DNA from 2 places in the Pantoea sp. PGP6 genome. Region 2 is predicted to be linked to the other one. Evidence: predicted binding sites of a transcription regulator. Region 2 holds the regulator's gene; the other holds the start of a gene.
The links. Region 2 encodes LexA, which represses DNA repair genes until DNA is damaged. Its sites were predicted from a motif close to TNCTGTATGTACATACAGNA; they were not measured.
Positions count from the first base shown of each region.

Region 1: the regulator LexA is predicted to act here: its motif matches at 10,508-10,527, upstream of umuD (translesion error-prone DNA polymerase V autoproteolytic subunit).

Region 1 is NZ_JBQBMA010000001.1:2,432,091-2,444,089, forward strand. It holds gene gstA (glutathione transferase GstA) at 124-729, shown strand; gene pdxY (pyridoxal kinase PdxY) at 799-1,659, opposite strand; gene tyrS (tyrosine--tRNA ligase) at 1,716-2,990, opposite strand; gene pdxH (pyridoxamine 5'-phosphate oxidase) at 3,131-3,787, opposite strand; gene ACLIBF_RS11820 (MliC family protein) at 3,813-4,127, opposite strand; gene ACLIBF_RS11825 (hypothetical protein) at 4,317-4,520, shown strand; gene ACLIBF_RS11830 (SOS response-associated peptidase family protein) at 4,589-5,269, opposite strand; gene ACLIBF_RS11835 (YgdI/YgdR family lipoprotein) at 5,576-5,809, shown strand; gene ACLIBF_RS11840 (YgdI/YgdR family lipoprotein) at 5,825-6,055, shown strand; gene ACLIBF_RS11845 (hypothetical protein) at 6,463-6,735, shown strand; gene ACLIBF_RS11850 (hypothetical protein) at 6,943-7,083, opposite strand; gene ACLIBF_RS11855 (hypothetical protein) at 7,192-7,395, opposite strand; gene ACLIBF_RS11860 (TetR/AcrR family transcriptional regulator) at 7,541-8,155, opposite strand; gene ACLIBF_RS11865 (hypothetical protein) at 8,365-8,643, opposite strand; gene umuC (translesion error-prone DNA polymerase V subunit UmuC) at 8,796-10,064, opposite strand; gene umuD (translesion error-prone DNA polymerase V autoproteolytic subunit) at 10,067-10,486, opposite strand; gene ACLIBF_RS11880 (hypothetical protein) at 10,823-11,074, shown strand; gene ACLIBF_RS11885 (hypothetical protein) at 11,171-11,395, opposite strand; gene ACLIBF_RS11890 (biofilm development regulator YmgB/AriR family protein) at 11,937-11,999, shown strand, end outside.
Region 2 is NZ_JBQBMA010000001.1:4,007,280-4,019,278, forward strand. It holds gene ACLIBF_RS19405 (quinone oxidoreductase) at 1-797, shown strand, start outside; gene pspG (envelope stress response protein PspG) at 1,005-1,271, opposite strand; gene dusA (tRNA dihydrouridine(20/20a) synthase DusA) at 1,449-2,444, opposite strand; gene ACLIBF_RS19420 (conjugal transfer protein TraF) at 2,551-3,801, opposite strand; gene zur (zinc uptake transcriptional repressor Zur) at 4,252-4,773, shown strand; gene ACLIBF_RS19430 (CsbD family protein) at 4,846-5,058, opposite strand; gene dinF (MATE family efflux transporter DinF) at 5,230-6,552, opposite strand; gene lexA (transcriptional repressor LexA) at 6,657-7,271, opposite strand; gene ACLIBF_RS19445 (diacylglycerol kinase) at 7,377-7,745, opposite strand; gene plsB (glycerol-3-phosphate 1-O-acyltransferase PlsB) at 7,874-10,297, shown strand; gene ubiA (4-hydroxybenzoate octaprenyltransferase) at 10,529-11,413, opposite strand; gene ubiC (chorismate lyase) at 11,425-11,937, opposite strand.

The DNA.
Region 1 (11,999 bases), 1.6 Mb from region 2:
ACTGCCCGGCTTTTTTTTATTCCTCTCCCAGTCGCCCTCTCTCCGTTCCCTGATCGTCGTCACTGGCAATTCCGGGCCAGGCCCTTATGATGCAATGATCCCATCGCATCAAGGAGGCTGGTCATGAAACTGTTTTGCAAAGCGGGTGCCTGTTCTCTCTCACCCCACATTGTCATGCGCGAATGCGGGCTCGACTTCACGCAGGTGAATGTTGATCTGGCAAAAAAAATCACGGAACGTGGCGACGATTATTGGCAAATCAATCCCAAAGGACAGGTACCGGCGCTGCAGCTCAGCGACGGCACGGTACTGACCGAAGGCGTGGCGATTGTGCAGTATCTGGCGGACCTCAAGCCTGACCGCCATCTGCTGGCTCCGGTCGGCAGCCTGACGCGCTATCACACCGTGGAATGGCTGAGCTACATCAGCAGCGAACTGCACAAAAGTTTTACCCCGCTGTTTCGTCCGGATAGCACGGAAGAGGAAAAAAGCCGGGCGCGGACCCTGCTGACGGCTAAGTTCCGCTTTGTGGATGAGGCGCTGCGTGACAAGCAGTGGCTGATGGGGCTGCGCTTTAGCGTGGCCGATGCCTATCTGTATGTGGTGACGCGCTGGGCCAGAGCGCTCAGGCTCGATTTATCGGCCTGTACGGCGCTGGAGAGCTGGTTCAGTCGGGTGACGGCGCGGCCAGCGGTGCAGGCGGCGTTAACGGCGGAAGGCTTACACTGAGTCTGGTGCTACCTCAGCAAAAAATGAGCCGCTACGTGAACAGGGCCGATGATCCGGCCCTGCTCTGTTTTACAGCTTTTCAGCCGCGAAGTGCTGGGTCGGCGCGGCAATCGCATCCTGCGCGGCCACCAGTTGCAGTTCATACTCGCCCATCTGATGGGTTTTCAGCATCACTTCATACACTGCCGCCGTCACGTGCTCCAGCGCATCCTGTAAGCTTTTGCCGTGCAGCAGATTCACCAGCAGCAGGCCGCTGGTCAGATCGCCCACGCCAACCGGTTGCCGTACGCCGAAATCAACCAGCGGACGACTGATGTGCCAGGCATCTTCGGCGGTGACCAGCAGCATCTCAAAGCGATCGCTGCGACGGCCCGCCCGCGCCAGATGTTTTACCAGCACCACTTTTGGTCCCTGGGCGATCAGCGCCCGCGCGGCGTCTACCGCGGCATCAACGTCGGTAATGCTGCGCTCGCTCAGCATTTCCAGTTCCAGCAGATTCGGGGCGATGATATCGCTGGCCGGCATCGCCATTTTACAGTGAAACTCCGCCACGCCCGGCGCTACGATACAGCCCTTTTCAGGATGGCCCATCACCGGATCGCAGAAATACCAGGCGTCGGGATTAGCCGCTTTGACCTGGCGGACAATCTCTAAAATCTGTTCGCCCTGTTCCGCCGATCCCAGATAGCCGCTCAGCACCGCATCACAGGTCTTCAGGCGGTCGATGTCGGCGATACCTTTCACGATATCGGTCAGATGGGTGGCTGGCATCACCGTGCCGGTCCAGTGACCATATTGCGTATGGTTGGAAAACTGTACGGTGTTCAGCGGCCAGACGTTCGCGCCCATGCGGCGCATCGGAAACTCGGCCGCCGCGTTACCGGCATGACCAAAAACAACGTGCGACTGAATCGCTAAAATATTTTTCACTTGTTTGCCCTGTCCTGCCTTGCCATAAAAAAGGGCCGGAAACCGGCCCTGAAATCTTACTGCCAGTTAATCAGGCAGTAATGTTTCTTGCCGCGACGCAGCAGCGTGTAGCGATTAAACAGCTTATCGCTGTCGCTGAAGCGGTACTCCGCGTCCGACTGCTTCTCACCGTTGAGTGAGACGGCGTTTGAGCCGATCATGGTGCGAGCCTGACCGCGTGACGGCACCAGCTCCGCTTTTACCAGCGCCTGCTGCAGATCGTCCTCCGCGCTCAGGGTGATGGTCGGCATGCCATCCTGCGCCAGCTGTTCGAAATCGGCTTCGGTCATTTCGCTGATCGAACCGGAGAACAGGCTGGCGGTAATCCGTTTCGCGGCGGCCAGACCTTCCTCACCGTGCACCAGGCGGGTGACCTGCTCGGCCAGTACATACTGCGCACGTGGCGCGGTACCGCTGTTTTTGTCTTCTTCTTCCAGCGCATTGATCTCTTCAATGCTCATGAAGGTAAAGAACTTCAGGAACCGGTAAACATCGGCATCCGCGGTGTTGATCCAGAACTGGTAGAACTTATAAGGACTGGTTTTCTTCGCATCCAGCCAGACCGCGCCGCCTTCGGTTTTACCGAATTTAGTGCCGTCAGACTTGGTGATCAGCGGAACCGTCAGGCCAAACACCTGATTCTGATGCAGACGACGGGTCAGATCGATACCGGAGGTAATGTTGCCCCACTGATCGGAGCCGCCAATCTGCAGCGAGACGCCGTGACGCTCATTGAGGCAGGCGAAGTCGTAGCCCTGCAGCAGATTATAGGAAAACTCAGTGAAGGAGATGCCCTGATCGTCACGGTTCAGACGCTGCTTCACCGCTTCTTTATTGATCATCTGGTTCACTGAGAAGTGCTTACCAATATCACGCAGGAAGGTCAGCACATTCATGCTGCCAAACCAGTCATAGTTATTGGCGGCGATAGCGCTGTTGCTACCGCAATCGAAATCAAGGAATGGCGCCACCTGCTGGCGGATCTTTTCAACCCATTCGTTGACGGTTTCGCTGGTATTGAGTTTACGCTCTGCTGCTTTAAAGCTGGGGTCGCCAATCAGGCCGGTAGCACCGCCAACCAGCGCGACCGGCTTGTGTCCGGCATCCTGAAAACGCTTCAGGCAGAGCAGCGGTACCAGATGGCCCAAATGCAAGCTGTCAGCAGTGGGATCAAAGCCGCAATAGAGCGAAATTGGCCCCTGCGCCAGTTTCTCTGTTAACGCGTCTTCATCCGTCACCTGGGCGATCAGGCCCCTCTCTTGCAATTGTTGTATCAGGTTACTGCTGGTCATCACTGACTCCAAATTGATCAGACTGCACCTATGCTGGTACACAGCTTTCCGCTGAGTTGCGGAATCGAAAAAAATGAGGGCTATAGCATAAAGCGCTGACGCCTTCTGTGCCAGCGCTGAAAGGCGGGAATCTTACCGATTCAGGGTGCCAGTCGGTCGATTTTCCAGCCGTCGTGATCGCGCTGATAGAGGAAACGATCGTGCAGGCGATGTTCGCCCCCCTGCCAGAACTCCACCGTATGAAATTTCACCCGGTAGCCGCCCCAGAAACTGGGCAGCGGGATCTCGCCCTGCTGGAACTTCTGCTTAAGCTCAAGGAACTTGCCTTCCAGTATGCCGCGCGCGGAGATGCGACTCGACTGCTTCGACACCCAGGCACCAATCTGGCTGTCACGCGGACGGCTGTGGAAGTACTTCAGCACCTCCAGCGGCGACAGCTTCTCGACCTCACCCAGCACCAGCACCTGACGCTCCAGAAAGTGCCACGGGAAATGCAGCGAAATACGCGGGTTGTGCGCCAGCTGCAAGGCCTTACGGCTGCCCAGATTGGTATAGAACACCATGCCCTGCGCATCAAAATGCTTCAGCAGAACGATGCGTTGCCACGGCTGCCCCTCTTCATCCACCGTCGCCACGGTCATCGCCGTCGGATCGGGCAGCTTCGCTTCGCAGGCCTGGCTCAGCCACTGTTCAAACAGCACGATAGGATCGTCCGGCAGATCCTTACGGCGCAGCCCGCCGCGGGTATATTCACGCCGCAGGTGGGCAATGGTGTGTAGCGTATCGCTGTCGCTCATAATGTTCGCTCATTCAGATAAACAGTCAGCTGGCGGGTTGCAGCTCACAATCATTAACGACAATTTTATCGTTACGTTCGATAAACGCGCCGTTTCCTTTGGACCAGAAGACATAGTTGCCGTCGCTGTAGCGGGCACCCGAGGCGGATACCGTCTGTTTTAGCGTCAGCGGCTGACCATCCATAATAAAGCTGACCTGCTGCTGTGCTTCATCAAGGGTGACGGTCAGCGGCAAGGTACCGCAGCGGTAGTGCAGGGTCTGGGGCGCCGGTGGCTGTTTATGCATCAGGCTACAGCCCGACAGCAGCAGCGCAGCGGCAACGGTTAATCCTTTCAACATAAGCGGGTCTCCTTCACGAGTGAAGCTGGCATTATAAGAAGGATTTGACGTGAAGTAAGTGGGAATCAACGCCAATCTGGCCGACAGCTGAGATTGAGGTGCTTTATTGCGGTTTATCAGCCGGTTGTCTGAATGCACGCGCGGCTTAATCAGGCTACGCTCTATAGATCTGAAGCGAGGGAGACAAAAATGAAATTTGATAACGAAGATGCGTTCAAACTGGCAGTCGCGTTTATGAACCACAAAGAGAACGCCACCATAGCCAGTAGCTACTTTAAAACCTTTATCGACACCTACCAGAAATTCGATCGCTGGCTGAGCGCCTCCGATCCGATCAATGCGATGAAAGCCGAGAAAGCGGCCGCCAAAGCCGGGGAAGACTCGCTCCTCTGATCGCCCCTGCCGATCGGCGCACCCAGTTGATCGGCACGGTTATCAGCCCTGTCCGACCCGGTAGCGGCTCACTCTGCCGGGTCATCAATCTCCGCGATCAGGCTGGCATCCTGATGATGAATATTCCCCACCGCCTGGCTCACCGGGTGCCAGGCAAACGCCTGCTCCGGTAACGCCGCCTGCTGCGCAATCTCAACCGTCCGTTCTGGCGTCGTCTCCGCACTTAGCCACTCAGTTACTGCGCTGGCTTCCAGCACCAGCGGCCGCCGATCGTGAATATCAACCATCCCCTTATCGCTGGCGGCAGTCACAATCACAAATCCCTCTTTGCCGTGCTCGCGGTCATAAGGCGCTTTGCCGATAGCGGCGAAGAACAGCGGTTGCTGGTGACGATGGTAGATAAACCACGGCTGCTTCTGCTTGCCCTGTTTTTTCCATTCGTACCAGCCATCGGCTGGCACGATAGCGCGACCCTGTGCCCACAACGGTTTAAACATCCGTCCCTGCGCCGCGGTTTCGCTGCGCGCATTGATCAACGGGGCCTTGTGCCACCAGTCGGGACCGTACCCCCACAGCACCGGATCAAGATGCAGCTGGTTATCGTGCTGGTTAAGCAACAGCACCCGGCTACCGGGCGCCACGTTGTAGCGGCCGATCGGTTGCGGATCGTAAATAATTTCATCTTCCGGAATCCCCAGCGCATCGAAATAGTCATTCCGGCTGCTGTACTGCGCAAATCGTCCACACATAAGCACCTCCATGGTTAAGCATAGCTGACGCCGACGGCACCACCTGGACGGCGGCAGTGAGATTAATTTTACTGGTCTGACCTTTTTACTGCGGATTATTTGCGTATCCTTTAACCAGGCGGACAAATAACCTGCCCGACTGCTTTCATTGGCAATAAATGCTATATCCGGCGCACAGGTGGACGATTATTCCCCTGCACGCGCCTTTCTGGCCAAAAATTAGCCAACGAAGCGCTACAGAGCCAGCAAAATTTATAAAGGCGTCTATGCTGTATACGTCTGGATTTACTTCAAGGAGATGAAAAAATGAAAATGAAATCCCTCTCGGCTGTCGCTTTGGTGGCCCTTTGTTTAGGCACCCTGGCGGGTTGCGCATCTAATCAATCGATTAAGACTACCGATGGCCGCACTATTGTTACCGATGGCAAGCCACAAATTGATGATGATACCGGACTGGTCTCATACCGCGATGCTCAGACCGGTAAAACCGAGCAAATCAATCGCAATGAAATTAGTAACATGAGTGAACTCGACAACTAATATAAGGTGAATACGATGAAAAAAGCGCTGATTTTACCTCTTGCTGCATTGATTGGTATGACCGTATTAACCGGTTGCACCCGTACCAGCTATGCTATTCATACCAATGATGGACGCACCATTATTAGTGATGGCAAACCTTCTGAGTCAGATGCCGGTCTGCTGGCTTATAAAGATGCCAACGGCGTTAAGCAGCAAATTAATAAAGCTGACGTTAAAGCTGTTTCTGAAGTGCCAAATAAATAATTACGGATATTCCGTTATAAAGCCGCCGCCTGGCGGCTTTATTTTTGCCTTTTTTTAGCTGAAACGTTAATCGCGGCCTGTGCTGCAGTGCGCCCTTAACACCGCTGCCCTTCAGCTGTGTCGGGCTGTCCGGTGCTACTGCCGCGCTTTATTCCGCCCCTTCGCTTATCTGAATTTCAGGCTCATCCAGCTTTTGTTACCGGTATTATGCGTACCCCGAGTGGCGTCAAAAATAGTAAGGCGTAACGTTTTAGCCAGATATCAGTAAGTTAACCGGATAGGAAAAAGTTCATTTTATTTGCTGATGACTTTAATAGCGTCTGCCTTAGGGGATTCCACTTTCGTTTAAGCTGCCTTTAACTAGAATAATTATTGTGTTATTTACATTTTCACTCAGGAGGTTACCCATGGTATTTCACGATAAATCAACCGGTCATATGATTCTTGGTGAAGCCGCCATTAACCTGGCGTTTGAACAACAGGATATTACGCTGGTATCACTGATTCGACAGTTGGGTGAGATGGCTGAAAATGAGAGTAACGACGATCGCGTGGCGCAAATTGCTGATGCGCGCAACTGGCTGAAAAGTTTTATCAATGCTTCAACCCGCGATCGGGCCGAGCTGAACTGGCTGGTGGTGACCGGACAGGAACCGGTTGAACTTAAAAACTATCGTTAATCCTTCCTCTCCGGCTGACATTTCTGCCGAGGGCACCTTCTCCGGTGCCCGTATCGCCCCGCTGCCCGCCTTTTATTACCGCGTCATGCTATTACCGCGTCATGCTGCTTCAGACGAGCCAGCTGAGAAGCGAATCCTGTGCTCTGCCGCGTGCAGGGCAACGGCAGGCTGACCTGTCCGGGCCAACTGTGGCGCTAGCCAGTTCGCCTATTCAGTCAGTGGCTCGCCGTTTTCGGTTACGCTCTGATGCGACGGATGTTGTGTCGCATGGGTTTCGAACCCGCCACGGGCGGCAAAAACGGAACAGCCGATAGCGGCCACCAGGGTCAGTAAGATTGAGGTTTTCACGAAACAGGCCTTAATTTTCTACGCAGGATAATGGAGCAGAAAAGCCTGGCACACAATAAGCGGTTCGGAAAGCGCACCGCAGAATTTCTCTGACTGAAAAGCGCGGGGCTAATGGAGTTTACGCGCCAGAATGCGAATCGCTTTCCGACAGGATAAGCGCGTATTACGGTCAGGTGAACGGACGCGCAAACTGTGCAGCGCAGTGATGATCTCATGAACACTCAGCACTTCATCGGGCCTGATCAGGCGTGAGACCACTTTTCCTATCAGGGCGCGAATTTCATCATTAATCGTCAGGTCGTCGTCTGTCACTGCTCGCTCCCGGGCATCTGGCGGGCGGCGATTGTCCCGCCGCGGGTTATGATCGTTGCCATCGCGTTTCTCTTGTTCGCTGTGGGTTCCCTCTGTCCGTTTACCGATAAATTTAGGAAGCGCTCGCCTCCTAATTAGCTAAATTTTAACCCAGCACTTTTAATGCCAGGGCAAGGGTCTGTTGTTCGTCTGCCACATCGCTGACCTTGCCCGCCACCCGCATCCCATAGGCAATGCAGAGGATCAGTCCGGCAGCCGACTCAACATCCAGCGTGGCGGAGACAGAGCCATCCTGCTGTCCCTGCTCCAGCAGCGAAACCAGAAAGCACTGATTACGCACCACCACCTGATTGATGCGGAGCGCCAGCGCCTCATCCAGCGTCTGCAATTCAATCGCGCTGGCGACCACCAGACAGCCGCGTCGCCCTTCAACGGCACGCGCGGAATCGAGATAAAACTGCAGCAGTTCCGCTATTTTTGCCCGTCCGCTGGTACAGGGCAGCAGCCGGCGGCGCAGCTCGGCATTACGCAGCAGCAGATAACGTTCAAACACCTGCAGAAACAGGGAGCGTTTATCTTTAAACGCCTTGTAGATGCTGCCAGCAGAGAGGTTCATCGCCTCGCCCAGCTCGCTCAGTGATGCCGCGTGATACCCTTTTTGCCGAAAAACAATCATGGCGTGGTCCAGAGCCTGTTCAATATCAAACTCTCTGGGGCGGCCCCGCTCTTTGTTTTTATGCGCTGTGGCTATCGTGATCATCATTACCGGCCAGGGGGAAAGGTGCTCCCGTAAAAATCAACAGGGGATTGTATCCCAGCCGCTGATAATAAGTATACCGCGCTGATACTTTATCTTCAGGCATGGGGTCGGCTGCGTGACAATTTAATCGCCTTAATGGTTAACGATGTTACTCAATTTATGCTTTTTTGTGCGAACCTATTTTCCCGGTATCAGAACAATCCCGTCGCTTATTTATCCAGCAATAATGCTGCCTCAGCGTGACGTTCGGCCTTTTGCTGGCGGCGTTTCTCGCTATTTATTTTGATCAGCCACAGCGCAAACTGTTTAATAAGCAAGCTGGCATGGCTTTCATTATCCGCAAAGCAGATAAATAGCTGAGATTTTATATTATTGCTCTCATCGACTGCATAAATTTCATATTCCTCTTCGCGACGGTTTTTTACTATCGCGGTGAAATGTATGGCTGGCCACTGATTAATTCTGTTTTCAAATTGTCTAAAATTCATCACATTTACCTAAATATTTTATCAATACACCCGACCAGCTAACAACTGGTCGGGCCAGGTAAAGGATAACGGCCCGATAATTTCACTGCGTGATAAAAAAAGCTTTTATCCGGAAATCATTATGCTACGGCGGCAGTAAAAACAGCGGGCGCTTATTTCACTCTCGCGACCGGTAAATCGGTCAGACGGGTAGTGTAAGCGGGCGACAGCATCTCGCGTTTCATCGCCCACTCTTTATGGATGCCCTGCCCGGCAAACCACAGCTTTCCCCGGCCTTTCTGGTTGATGCGGTCAACCAGCTGCATCAGCACCTCGCTGTCAGCGCGCGGTGGCATCTCATCGAACAGATTAAGCTGGGCTACGCCCTGACTGAAAAAATCGCCCAGCAGGACACCGGCTTTCATATAGCGGTGGCCCTCTATCCAGATATTATCCAGGCACGCCATGGCGACGCGGATAATGTCACGCGTGTCATGGGTTGGGGTCAGCAGCTGACCGGTAGACTGATTGCCATAGAAAGTTTCGTTGACCGCATGTGGACTGGTACGCACAAATACCCCGACCTGACGGCAATATTGTTTCTCCCGCCGCAGTTTTTCTGCCGCCCGTTCGGCGTAGGCGCAGATGGCCTGCCGCATCTGATTGTAATCGGAGATACGGCTGCCAAACGATCGCGAACAGATGATCTGCTGCTTCACCGGAGTGAACTCTTCCATTTCCAGACAAGGCTCGCCGCGCAGCTCCCTGACCGTACGCTCCAGCACCACATTAAAATGCTTGCGAATGGTCGGAGTACTCTGGGCAGCCAGATCCTGCGCGGTCTCGATCCCCATCGCATTCAGCCGTTTCGCGATGCGGCGACCTACGCCCCACACCTCGGCGACATCAATCAACGCCAGCAGCTTTTTCTGCCGCTCAGGATCGGACAGATCGACGATGCCGCCGGTTTTGCTCCACTTCTTGGCGGCAAAATTAGCCAGCTTCGCCAGGGTTTTGGTCTGGGCAATGCCGACGCCGACGGTCAGATGCGTCTCTTTCAGCACCCGTTGGCGGACCTGGCGGGCAAAGGTTTCCAGCGCCGTACAGTTCTGCACGCCGGTCAGATTCAGAAACGCTTCGTCGATCGAGTAGATCTCAACCGAAGGTGCCATCTCTTCCAGGATGGTCATTACGCGTTGGCTCATATCGGCGTAGAGCGCATAGTTCGAGCTGAAGACCTGCACCCCATGACGCGTCAGTTCTTCACGCATTTTAAAATAGGGTGCGCCCATTTTGATGCCCACCCTTTTCGCCTCAGCGCTGCGCGCAATGACACAGCCGTCGTTATTCGACAGCACCACCACCGGCTTGCCGCGCAGATCGGGCCGGAACACCGTTTCACATGAGGCATAAAAACTGTTCACGTCGACCAGCGCGAACATGATTAATGGGTCGATTTAATAACGAAGGTCACCACACCGAACACTTCAAGCGCATCTTCCGTTTTAATGGCGATCGGCTTGAACTGGGTATTCATCGGCATCAGTTGCAGGCAGGGATGGAGCTGGAGGCGTTTAACCGTGAATTCACCGTCAACGGCGGCGACCACAATATCGCCATGGGCAGCGGTCAGCGAACTGTCGACCACCAGCATGTCACCGTCGTTAATACCCGCGTCTGTCATCGATTCACCGCTCACCCGGACAAAATAGGTGGCGCTGGGTCGCTGAACCATCAGCGCGTTTAAATCAATTCTTTGTTCGACATAATCCTGCGCCGGTGAGGGAAATCCGCAGGGTACCCGCTCGATGTACAACGGCAACGGCATAACGGCGCGCAGGTCCGCAGGTTTGATGAACTCCATAATAACACTCCTTTTCCAGATAACTGTATATAAACACAGTAATATCGAATTACCCTTTTAATCAAGCGCAACGGAAAAGGTTTAAGCGAAGGGGTTGATGACAATGCACTTTTTTTTGTGGCGTTTTTTTGCGCTGGCGTAATATTCAGCAGAAAGCGATCGCTATCACCGCACAAGCTGAGCGGCGCGACTTGTTGATCGGGAATGGCGGTATAATCGCCCGGCTAATGCATTATTCTGACTTAAGGAAAATCTGACAAAGTTTGTCTGCTGCCTGCGTTGTTTGAATATCCGGCGTGGCATGGTTATTCTGCGGTGTTTAATCATGGAGGTGTTATGTCAGACGATGCGCGAATCAAACATCTTGAAGATGAAGTCCGTCAGCTAAAAGTAGAGACCACGGTATTAAAAGAGATCCTCGGCCAGCAAATTGCGCTGAATAATCTCAACTACAAAGGTAAGTTTGATGATGTGCTGGCGGCGCTGGCGAAAGAATATGCCGGACGCGGTCTGGATGAGGGCGATAACCGGGCGATCCATGACACATTACGGCAGTACATTAAATATGAGCCGCCGTCAGTAGAATAAGCGTTACCCGGCAGCCAGAGCGTTGCCGGGCTTCAGCGGCGACCCGGTGCTGAGGCCCGGTCTGCTATCCACACCTCGCCGCCTCAGGCCGCAGGTTTACACTTCGCTATCGCTTTCCAGCGCATCCTGAATCGCATCCGCCAGATTAGCAATTTCATTGGCCACCGCCTGCAGATCCCACGCCGTTTTTGAACCGGTCGCCGAGGTTGACGCGCTGACTGACTCTTTAGCTACCGCCAGCGCCGCTGCCACCGCCACCGTGCGCTTGTGCTGTTCCTGCGTGATGCCGGCAGGCGGAAGCGCGAAATAGTCGTTAATCATGATCATCTCCTTCTGATAAGTAAGCGCTAAACCTTAGCCTTCTGAGGCGCAGGTGTGAAGTGAATTGTGCTGGCTTCACGGCCAGGTGAATAAGATTGCCACCGTTGTACCGCCCGCCCCTGTCCCGTCAGCGCGGTTTTACTGTCTGAACCTGTACAGGTTTTTGCGGAAAATCACCCAGACGTACAGCCTTGAGCGGAAATATTTTTTTCAGCCAATTTGATAAAGAAAAAGCGAAAAGCGCAGCGAAAAGAAAATAACCACTTGTATTTAAATATATTTAATAAAAATTAACCTTTAATTATTTTAAACATGCATGCAAAATACACCACCGACCAGTAAAATTTTATCGAATTTCGTTGTACAAGTTTGTCGTTATTGTATAACTTTGCGCCGTGATGTTAAGTCACTTGTAACGAAAGGTGCATTGCACCGCATCTGAAGGTGTCGTGGATTTCCACCTTCAGATGCTCTTTTTTTGCGTCGTCCGCTGACCGGACCTGAAATGGCGCATTTACCCCCCTTTTTGATGAGGCCTGATATGCAAACGACAATCAATACAGAGTCTCAGATTTCTGAATACTTCATGAACTCTGGCACTCCG
Region 2 (11,999 bases):
CCGAGGCGGCGGGCGTCGTTACCCGCGTCGGCCGTGACGTGACGCTGTTTAAGCCTGGCGATCGGGTGGTCTATTGTCAGGCAGCCCTCGGCGCCTACAGCGAAGCGCACAACGTAGCAGAAGATCGGCTGATGCACCTGCCCGACGCGATCGGCTTTGAGCTGGCGGCAGCCAGTTTTCTGAAAGGGCTGACCACTCAGTATCTGCTGCGCCAGACCTATAAAATCAAAGCGGATGAGACCTTCCTGTTTCATGCCGCCGCCGGCGGTGTCGGGCTGATTGCCTGCCAGTGGGCAAAAGCGTTGGGCGCGCACCTGATTGGTACCGTCGGTTCGGCTGAAAAGGCGACGCTGGCGAAGAATGCCGGTGCCTGGGCAACAATTAACTATCGCGAAGAGGATATCGCCGCACGCGTCAGCGAGCTTACCCAGGGGAAAAAGGTTGGCGTAGTGTATGACTCGGTCGGTAAAGATACCTGGGAAGCATCGCTGGACTCGCTGCGTCGTCACGGTCTGATGGTCAGTTTCGGCAACGCTTCCGGCCCGGTGACCGGGGTTGATCTGGGCATTCTGAATAAAAAAGGCTCACTGTTTGTTACCCGCCCGTCGCTGTTCGGTTACATCACTAACCGTCAGGAGCTGGAAACCGCCAGTGCCGAACTCTTTTCGCTGCTGGCCAGCGGCGCGATCAAAGTGGACGTGCCGGAACAGCAGAAGTTTGAATTGAAGGAGGCGGGCAAAGCGCATCAGATGCTGGAAAGCCGCGCTACTCAGGGGTCGAGCCTGCTGATTCCCTGACCATCGGCAACGCCGTCTGGCATACAAAAAGGGCTTCCCGCAGGAAGCCCTTCTCTTTTTTTATTTTCGTTCGCGCTGGTGTAGGGACAGCGGCGATGAATTCGTTTCGACTCAACGACGACTATCCTGCCAGAAAACATAAGTAAAAAATATGTTTAATTGCAGATATCGTCTAAGCAAAACGTCACACTGTGATCATCTCCGCATTTAACGCCAGCCTTTTCGGTCTAAGTTGTTGATCTTACGCTTTAGCTTACGCCATTCTCGCGTGTTGCGATCGCCGAAAAAGGCGCGATGCAGCCAGACCGCGACCACTGCCAGCACCAGCCACGGCAACACTTTGATAACAAGTGCAAACAGTCCACCGACGAACATTACCAGCGTGGCGACCACCAGCGCAGCCAGTACGCCGAGCAATGAAACACCGGTCAGCAACAGCATCAGGAAAAACCCCAATACAAATAAAATTTCCACGTTAGCGCTCCTTATTGAGACTCATTGTGTCAATCTTTACAAGAAACGTGCCAATGTTTAACTGCTTGTTTTACCTGACAACAGCCCGGTGTGGCTATCCTGCAAGCAGTCAAAATAACCAAAAAATGGCGCAAAAAAAACCAGCCGTTGCGGGCTGGTCTCCTGGGCGCAGGTCGATCAGGCTTCCTGCGGGATTTTGTCCGCCACCAGTGCCAGTGCAGCTTCCAGTACGCGCACATCCGCGCCTGGTTTGTGGGCATTTTCACTCAGGTAGCGTCGCCACTGGCGTGCACCCGGAATCCCCTGGAACAGACCGAGCATATGACGTGTCACATGGCCCAGATAAGTGCCCTTCGCCAGTTCGGCTTCAATATAGGGGTACATGGCGCGGACCACTGCCACCGGATCGGCCGCCGGATGCTGACGACCAAACAGTTGCTGGTCCACCTGTGCCAGAATGCCGGGATTTTGATAGGCTTCACGCCCCATCATGACGCCATCAAGATGCTGCAGGTGGGTTTCCGCCTCTTCCAGCGTTTTCACACCGCCGTTAATCGCCAGCGTCAGGTGCGGGAAGTCCCGCTTCAGCTGATAAACCCGTGGATAATCAAGCGGCGGAATTTCGCGGTTCTCTTTCGGGCTGAGACCTGATAGCCAGGCTTTACGCGCATGAATGATAAACGTCTCGCATCCACCGCGCTCGGCCACTGTCCCGACAAAATCGGTCAGAAACTGATAGCTGTCCTGTTCATCAATCCCGATGCGCGTTTTCACCGTCACCGGAATCGACACCACATCACGCATCGCTTTGATGCCGTCAGCAACCAGATCGGCTTCTGCCATCAGGCAGGCCCCGAAGCGGCCATTCTGCACCCGGTCAGAGGGACAGCCGACGTTCAGGTTCACTTCATCGTAACCGCGCTGCTCTGCCAGTCGGGCGCAGTGCGCCAGCGCAGCGGGATCGCTGCCGCCCAGCTGTAAGGCGACCGGATGTTCATCCTCGCTATAGGCCAGGTAATCGCCCTTACCATGAATAATCGCGCCGGTGGTCACCATTTCGGTGTAGAGCAGCGTATCGCCGGTCAGCTGGCGATGAAAATAGCGGCAGTGGCGATCGGTCCAGTCGAGCATCGGGGCAATCGAGAAACGTTGCGAAGAAACAGTATCGGTCATGAAGCGCAGATAATCCGGTAAATGAGGGTGATTGAATTCTGTGCAAGGATAACACAAGGGCGGGCGATAGTGCATCGCCCGCCCCGAACTGCGGTATCAAAGAAGATCAGAAATTGAAGCCCAGCTGCATCATCGCGCCCCAGGTATTGTTCGCCCCGACCGAGCCAGCCAGATCCAGATGCACCGCTTTATTAAACGGTGACAGGCCGAAACCGGCGGTTGCGACGTTTTCATCGTTCGAACGCATATCCGCACGATAACCGGCACGTAACTGTAACCAGTCGAGCACCCGATATTCCGCACCGACCGCCGCATACTGGCTGTTTTCCTGCGTTTTGAAACGCTTGGTTTCGGTCAGATCGACATCGCCGGTCACGGTGAACGGACCTTTATCCCAGGCCAGACCGGTGGTGACCAGCGGACGGATCTGGTAAGTATCACGGAAGCCGTTGACCTCTTTGGTCTGCAGATCGCGGGATACCAGGTTTTGACCGGTGATGCCCAGCGTCCAGTTTTCAGCAAACGTGGTCGCCAGACCGGCATCAACGTTAAAGCCGGTGTCCGTGCTGCGATACTGGCTATTGTTGATGTCACTTTTGTCGTAGTTGTAAATGCTGGCGGTGTAGTTATACAGCCAGGTTTTTTGCAATTTCGGCGTGACGCCTACCGACACCGGCTGACCGGCAATGGTGAACTCATGCGCCAGTGCGACGCCATAATCGGTGACCAGCGCCGCCAGGCCGTTGGCGCTGGAGCGCAGATTGTCCTGATCGCCCGGACGCGGAAGCACCGTGCCGTTAGCTACGCCGCGCAGATAGTCGATATCGCTCTGGACCACATTGGCTCGCACATGTGCCGATCCATAGGCTTTGGTGATAAAGGCGAAAGGCAGCGTCTCGTTAGGAATAGTGACCGCCAGCGCCACCCCGGTGTTGCCGTCCGCTTTGTTGCCACGCAAATCACTTAACTGGTTAGCAACATCGCCTGAAGCAGCGCGCACTTCAGGATAGCCACGCAGATAATCGGCAAAGGTCAGGTTGCCGATCACCTCGCGGTAGCGATCAACGGTATCGGTGATGTCATCCACTTTGTCGATCAGGTGATCTTTGTCGGTGACCTGAATACCGGCTGAAGGGAAAATAATACTGACGCTATCGTCGGGTTTAGCTCGCGTCATCAAAGCCGGGTTGGCCAGCACGGCTGAGCCATAAAGAGAAGATGCGACGCCGGTTCCGCCCATGGCATCATTGCGTGCATCATACCAGGTCCCCGCCGCCATGGCGGAAGAAGAAAGGAAAAGCGCGTTCACTACAGCGGTGTACTTCAGCGCTGAGCGTTGAGCGGATTTTTTCACCATTTGCCTGCCATCACCTGAGAAAGTGCCGTTGAAACATTCAACGACTGAATAGTTTGTTAGCCCTATTGTGAACCCTGGCTAACGCGTTATTGCTGTGAATTCAAAGGAAACAGTCGCTTAATTCAAAGGATTGGATGTTTTCCAATCAATAAAACTTTATTTTTGTTCAAAATACCCGGTAATAAATAAAATAATACCAGACATTTCTTAAGTCTTGCTGAACATTACTTCTTAACTCAGTGAGATGCAAAGCAAAAGCGCTGAAAAGGCCACCTTAACCGGTCGGCGAGTGGATCTGATTGGGTGCCGATAGCGGCCTCTCCTGATCCTCACACAGCGTTTTTAATCGACCACCGGCCAGAATTTGCTGTTTTATCAGGCAAAAACCAACCTCTGCGCCGCGAAAATTTGTGTGATAAAATAACATCACTTATCCAGCGGAGAGTTTCCATGTCAAACATGACGTCACAGCAAATAATGACCCAGGCGGAAAAACTGTGCCTGCAGCGCGGCGTGCGTCTGACATCGCAGCGGGCTGAAGTGTTGCGATTAATGGCTGAGCAGCCAGGATCGATCAGCGCTTATGATCTGCTGGATCAACTCCGGGTTAGCGAACCCCAGGCCAAGCCCCCTACGGTCTATCGGGCGCTGGACTTCCTGCTGGAACAGGGCTTTATCCACCGGGTGGAGTCCAATAATAGCTACGTAATGTGTCACCATTTCGAGGCACCGGCACACACCTCGGTCATGCTGGTGTGTGATCGCTGTGCGGCGGTAACCGAAAAGCAGGCGCAGGGAGTAGAGAAGATTATCGCCACACTGGCTGGTGAGGCACAGTTTGCCCTGCGTCATAGCGTGATTGAAGCGCATGGATTATGTGAGAATTGTGTCGAAGTCGAAGCCTGCACCCATCATGAAAGTTGTCAGCACGATCATCAAAGTGAGGGTAAAAAGCGGGGAAAACGCGGGTAATGTGCACATCCTTGTGCGGTTGCCGGTATGAGCGTACCGGCGGGTAGGAGCTTTATCCGTAAATCTTTGTGATTACCAACGGTAATCTTTGTTCTGACCTTCCCAGTCCGTTACTTCACGCTCTGCATCTTCTTTCGCATAGCCGTAACGTTCCTGAATTTTTCCGACCAGCTGATCGCGTTTGCCTTCGATAACCTGCATATCATCGTCGGTCAGCTTGCCCCATTTCTCTTTTACTGTGCCTTTGAACTGCTTCCAGTTGCCGCTCGCTTGATCTTTATTCATGGCAGACCTCTATGTCATCCTTTGGTTACATCATTTATCTTGAAAGAAAACAAAATGACGATATAAAGCGCTGGTTCACTGCGCTGCTTACGGTTAATTGTAGTAGAAGATTTTAGGTTTGCCGGAACAATACAGAATAATCTGTAGCCGGAGGACATCAGATGCCAGCTATCAGGCGTTAAACCAGCTGTTCTGCTGCCAGTGTTTACGCCAGATCAGCCACAGCGACAGGCCACGCAGCGCCAGGAAAACGGTGACCGCCAGCCACAAGCCGTGGTTGCCCAGCAGCGGGACGCTAAGCAACGTCAGGAAGTAACCAAGTGCCGCCACCATCATGCTGTTACGCATCTCCCGGCCGCGGGTTGCACCGATGAACATGCCATCCAGCAGATAGCACCAGACGCCCGCCAGCGGCAGGATCACCTGCCATATCAGATAGCGATCGGCCGCCTGTTGCAGCTGTTCAATCGAGGTCAGCAGCGCCACGATATGCGAGCCGAAACACGCATAAATTACTGAGAACATCAGAGCCACCACCAGCGCCTGTCGGCAGGCAGAATGCCAGACGCGCAGCAGCCTGCTGCCATCTTTCGCGCCATGCGCCTCACCGGCGAAGGCTTCGACTGCGTAGGCAAAACCATCCAGCGCATAGGCGGTAAAGGTGATAAACATCAGCAGCACGGCGTTCACCGCCACCACCTGCGGACCGATACGTGCGCCCAGCACGGTCAGCGAGGCAAAACAGAGCTGCAGCATTAACGAACGCAGCATAATGTCGCGATTAAGACGCAGTAGCCGCTGAATATCGCCGCGCCAGCTCTGCTTCAGCATTGCGGTGGTGATGCCACGTAGTTTCAATACCCGCCAGACCATCACTGCCCCGACGACCAGCGTTATATACTCCGCCAGCGCGGTCGCGGTTGCCGCGCCTGCCACTCCCCAGTGCAGCCCCATCACCAGCCACAGATCGAGCACAATATTGACCAGATTGCCGATCACCAGCAGGATGACCGGCGCACGCGCGTACTGCACGCCCAGCAGCCAGCCAAGGATCACCAGATTTGCCAGGGTGGCGGGCGCACTTAACCAGCGGATCTGAATAAACAGTGCCGCCTGTTGCAAAACTTTGGGATCGCCGCCAATCAGATCGGCCGCCAGCGTAGTAATCGGCGAGCGCAGGCAGATGAACAGCACGCCAGCCAGCAGCGCAATAATTAAAGGCTGGGTCAGCGCACGTGCCAGCGCCATTTTATCGCCGGCACCAAAAGCCTGCGCCGTCAGGCCGGTAGTACTCATCCGAAGGAACAGCAGCAGCATGAAGAGGAAACTGGTGACTGTCGTGCCGACCGCAACCCCGCCCAGATAGACCGGGCTGTCGAGGTGACCAATGACAGCAGTATCGACCACCCCCAGTAAGGGAACGGTGATGTTAGAAAGGATCATCGGCAGCGCCAGCCGCCAGAGGTTTTTGTCGGTAGCCGTTAAAAAACGCATTCGCAGTTCCGTGCTCGGTGTCGCTGCAGAGAGGGGAGCAGCAGCGACAAAATTAGGGCAGACAGAATAGCATCAGACGCTACGAATGCGCGGTTATGTCAGACTCAGAGCCATTCGCCGTTGCGAACCACACCGACCGCCAGACCTTCTACCGTCAGCGACTGGGCGCGCGTATCGACAATGATCGGCTCAAAATCACTGTTTTCAGGCAGCAAATGCACAATAGCACCCTGCTTCTTCCAGCGTTTAACCGTCACTTCATCATCAATACGGGCCACAACAACCTGGCCGTTGCGTACGTCCTGGGTTTTATGTACCGCGAGCAGGTCGCCATCCATAATCCCGATATCTTTCATCGACATTCCACTGACGCGCAGCAGAAAATCGGCAGAAGGTTTGAACAGGCCCGGATCCACTTTGTAATGGGTTTCGATGTGCTCCTGCGCCATGATCGGCTCACCGGCAGCAACCCGGCCAATCAGCGGCAGACCTTCAGATGCTTCTTCTTCCATCAACAGGCGAATACCGCGAGAGGCGCCAGAGACAATCTCAATCACCCCTTTGCGTGCCAGTGCCTTCAGATGCTCTTCTGCCGCGTTCGGCGAGCGGAAACCCAGCTGCGCGGCAATTTCTGCACGCGTAGGCGGCATGCCCGTTTGAGTAATATGGTCGCGAATCAGGTCATAGACCTGCTGCTGCCTGCTGGTTAATGCTTTCATCCCGCCCCCTGGTTGTTTATACAGTCGCTGTGAGTATATACAGGTATTGGTGAAATGGAAACCGATTCTCAGGCAAAACGCGCCATCTGGCGCGTTGTGGAAGGCTTATCGCAAATGCGACCAAAGCAGCGCGATCCAGACAAACAGTGCCAGTAAGATGCTGATCAGCACCGCCGCCGAGCCCATATCCTTTGCCCGTCCGGCTAAAGGGTGGCGCTCCTGGCCAATACGATCCACTACCGCCTCGATGGCGCTGTTGAGGATTTCAACAATGACCACCAGCACCACTGCCCCGATCATCAGGATGCGAGAGACAATATCGACATCCAGCCAGCAGGCCACAATAATGGCCACCAGCGCGGCCAGCGCCTCCTGGCGGAAAGCCGCTTCGTGTTGCCAAGCGGCACGCAGGCCCTGCCATGAGTAACCTGCGGCTTTTACTATTCTTACAAGACCCGTGGCATTATTTGCCATATAAGTGGAACCCTTTCATCGGATTGACGTCAATGTCTGGGCTGCGTGCAAATGGCACCACCACAGATCTTCGCTGCGCTTTCTGGTATGCTTGCGGCGCTTTGCTAACAAGAGGCTTCATGTTGTCTATGTCAGGTTGGCGTAAACTTTATTACAAATTACTGAATTTACCACTGTCGTTTTTGGTAAAGAGTAAGGCCATTCCGGCCGATCCCGTTTCTGAACATGGTCTGGACCCGACCCGGCCCATTATGTACGTTTTGCCTTACGATTCGAAGGCTGACTTACTGACTTTACGCGCGCAGTGCCTGCGGCATCATCTGCCCGACCCGCTTTCTCCGCTGGAGATTGATGGTTCGCTGCTGCCGCGCCACGTTTTTATCCACGATGGCCCGCGTGTGTTCCCCTATTTTGTGCCCAGCGTCGAATCGGTGAAGATTTTTCACGATTATCTGGACCTGCATCGCAATAACCCCAAGCTGGATATCCAGATGCTGCCGGTGACGGTGATGTTTGGCCGGGCGCCTGGTCGTGAGGTTCAGGGCGAAGATACGCCGCACCTGCGGGTGCTGAACGGCGTGCAGAAATTCTTTGCGGTGATCTGGCATGGACGCGACAGTTTTGTCCGTTTCTCGCCGACCGTTTCGCTGCGCCGCATGGCAACCGAACACGGCACCGACCAATCAATCGCCCAGAAACTGGCCCGGGTGGCGCGCATTCATTTCGCCCGCCAGCGGCTGGCGGCGGTTGGCCCACGCTTACCGGCACGTCAGGATCTGTTTAATCGTCTGCTGCAATCGAAAGCGATTGAAAAAGCGGTTGAAGATGAAGCGCGCAGCAAAAAAATCTCCCATGAAAAAGCGCAGCAAAATGCGGTTGAGATGATGGAAGAGATCGCGGCAAACTTCTCCTATGAAGCGATTCGCGTCACCGACCGCGTCATGGGCTGGCTCTGGAGCCGGCTCTATCAGGGCATCAATGTTAATGGCGGCGAAAAAGTCCGTCAGCTGGCGCAGGATGGCCATGAAATCGTCTATGTGCCGTGCCATCGCAGCCACATGGATTACCTGCTGCTCTCTTACGTGCTTTATCATCAGGGACTGGTGCCGCCGCACATTGCCGCCGGTATCAACCTCAACTTCTGGCCAGCCGGACCGATTTTCCGTCGTCTGGGCGCGTTCTTTATCCGTCGTACCTTCAAAGGCAACAAGCTGTATGCCACGGTGTTCCGTGAATATCTTGGCGAACTGTTCACCCGCGGTTACTCGGTTGAATACTTTGTCGAAGGGGGACGTTCACGCACCGGTCGCCTGCTCGATCCGAAAACCGGCACCTTAGCCATGACCCTGCAGGCGATGCTGCGCGGGGGGAATCGCCCGATCACCCTGGTGCCGATTTACATTGGCTACGAACATGTCATGGAAGTGGGTACTTACGCCAAAGAGCTACGCGGCGCGGCGAAAGAGAAAGAGGGCTTCATGCAGATGGTGCATGGCTTACGTAAGCTGCGCAACCTCGGCCAGGGCTACGTTAACTTTGGCGAACCACTGCCGCTGGTTAACTATCTCAACAAGCGCGTGCCGGAATGGCGTGAGTCGATCGATCCTATCGAACCGCAGCGTCCAAGCTGGTTAACGCCCACCGTGAATGACATCGCGGCGAGCTTAATGGTACGCATCAATGAAGCGGGCGCGGCCAACGCCATGAACCTGTGCGTCACCGCGCTGCTCGCCTCACGTCAGCGCTCACTAACCCGCGAACAGCTGATTGAGCAGCTTGAGTGCTATACCCAGCTGCTGCGTAACGTGCCTTATTCAGCCAACGCCACGGTGCCCGATCTCTCGGCAGAGGCGCTGCTGGATCATGCAATGGGCATGAATAAGTTTGAGAGCGAGAAAGACAGCATTGGCGACATCATCATCCTGCCACGTGAGCAGGCGGTGCTGATGACCTATTATCGCAACAACATTCACCACATGCTGGTGATGCCGTCGCTGATTGCCGCTATTGTGCAGCAGCATCAGACCATGAGCGAAGCCGAGTTGTTGCGCCAGGTGAGTCTGATCTACCCGATGCTGAAGAGCGAACTGTTCCTGCGCTGGCAGACCGATGAGCTGCCGCAACTGCTGACCGAACTCTGTCAGGAGCTGGCGCGTCAGGGACTGATTACGCTTGAGGCTGGTCAGCTGCGCTTTACGGCGGCGCGCTACCGTACGCTGCAACTGCTGGCGGCCGGGGTGCGAGAAACGCTTCAGCGTTATGCCATCACCTTCTCTATTCTTAGCGCCAAGCCAGCCATTAACCGCGGGACGCTGGAAAAAGAGAGCCGCACACTGGCACAACGTCTGTCAGTGCTGCACGGTATCAACGCGCCGGAGTTCTTCGATAAAGCCGTCTTCACCTCACTGGTGCTGACGCTGCGTGATGAAGGGTATATCAGCGACAGCGGTGATGCGGATGTCGCGCAGACCCTGGCGACCTGGCACATTCTGGCCGATCTGGTCACCAGCGATGTACGCATGACCATCGAAAGCGCCGTGGCCCACGACTAAATGCCCTGCGCAGTAAAAAGGCGACCCCGAAAGGTCGCCTTTTTTGTGCCTGAATGATGTTGCAGCCTAATCCTTTCCTGCCTGACTCGTTGCCTAATCCTTTCCTGCCTGACTCGTGGCCTGATCCTCTGCTGCCTGACTCGTTGCCTGACTGCGCGCCAGGTACCGTTGCGCTGAATCGCGTCGGGACTTAGCCCGCCTGCAACCCGCCCGGCCTGTCGATCACCACGATCACAACAGCTGGGTAAACGGCGGGGTGTTCATCAGCACACCGAGGAACAGCACCAATCCGACATAGTTGTTGTTGAGGAAGGCTTTAAAGCAGGCAGGGCGTTCACGCTGGGCGATCAGCGTTTGCTGGTAAATAAACAGGCCAGCTGCCAGCAGTAGCGTCCCGTAAAACGCCACGTTGAGCTGCAGCAACATGCCAACCCATGCCATCAGCAGCAGCGTTGCCAGTTGCAGCAGGCCGATTATCAGCTTGTCGAAACGGCCAAACAGAATCGCGGTCGACTTAACGCCAATCTTCAGGTCATCGTCGCGATCCACCATCGCGTACTGGGTGTCATAAGCCACCGTCCAGCAAATGTTGGCGCAGAATACCAGCCAGCAGACCAGAGGTAAGGACTCACTAACTGCCGCCCAGGCCATCGGAATCGCCCAGCCAAACGCGGCCCCCAGCACCACCTGCGGCAGATGGGTATAGCGCTTCATAAACGGATAAACCCAGGCGAGCGCCAGACCGACGACCGAAAGCAATATCGTCATCAGATTCATGGTCAGCACCAGCGCAAACGCCACCAGCGCCAGCCCGGCAAATAACAGTTTGGCTTCTCTGGCACTGACCGCGCCGCTGGCTAAGGGCCGATGCTTTGTCCGCTCAACATGCCCATCCACCTTACGGTCAGCAAAGTCGTTAATGACACAGCCGGCTGCACGCATCACGAAAACGCCGGCAACAAACACCAGCAGCACCGGAAGCGGCGGGATCGCCATATCAGCCAGCCACAAGGCCCACAGGGTGGGCCACATCAGCAACAGGGTGCCGATCGGCTTATCAATGCGCATCAGACGGCTGTAGGCCTGCCATTTATTGATGTGTAAGCTCTTTTCCACCACAGATTTCCTCAGGCCAGATCGCGATAAAGCGGCGAAGCCGGTAAAAACAGTTCCGTCAGCAACAGCGGTTTGCCGGACAGCCGCAGACGTGAGCGGCGTCCCCACAGCGCTTCAACCTTGCCCGGTTCGATAAAATCACGGGTCAGGGTTGAAGAGGAGAACAGATAACGCCCCAGCGGGCGCGTGCCCAGCTGTTGAAGCATCGCCTCAGGACCATTCAGGGTACTTTCCGGCACCAGCGTGCGACCCGCCAGCCAGGGTTCACCGTCGCCGAACAGCAGCACTTCCCGCAGCCAGAAGCGTTTGTCGTCCGGTAAAAAGGCTTTTTCCTCTCCCAACTCGCTGGCATCAATAAAGCCTTCACGTACCGGCTCTACGGTAACCTGCTGGCAATGCTGCTCAAAACGGCGCGTCATGGAGTCTTCTTCCATCAGCCAGTCGAGCAGGGACGGCGCAAGCGTAGCCTGCGTCGATGAAAGCCAGTTGATCGCACGTAATAAGCTGAGCGCGTCTTGCGACATAGCACCACTCCCAAAAATTTTCAGGGCGTCAGTTTAGCGCAGAGTCGCGGCATGAACACCTG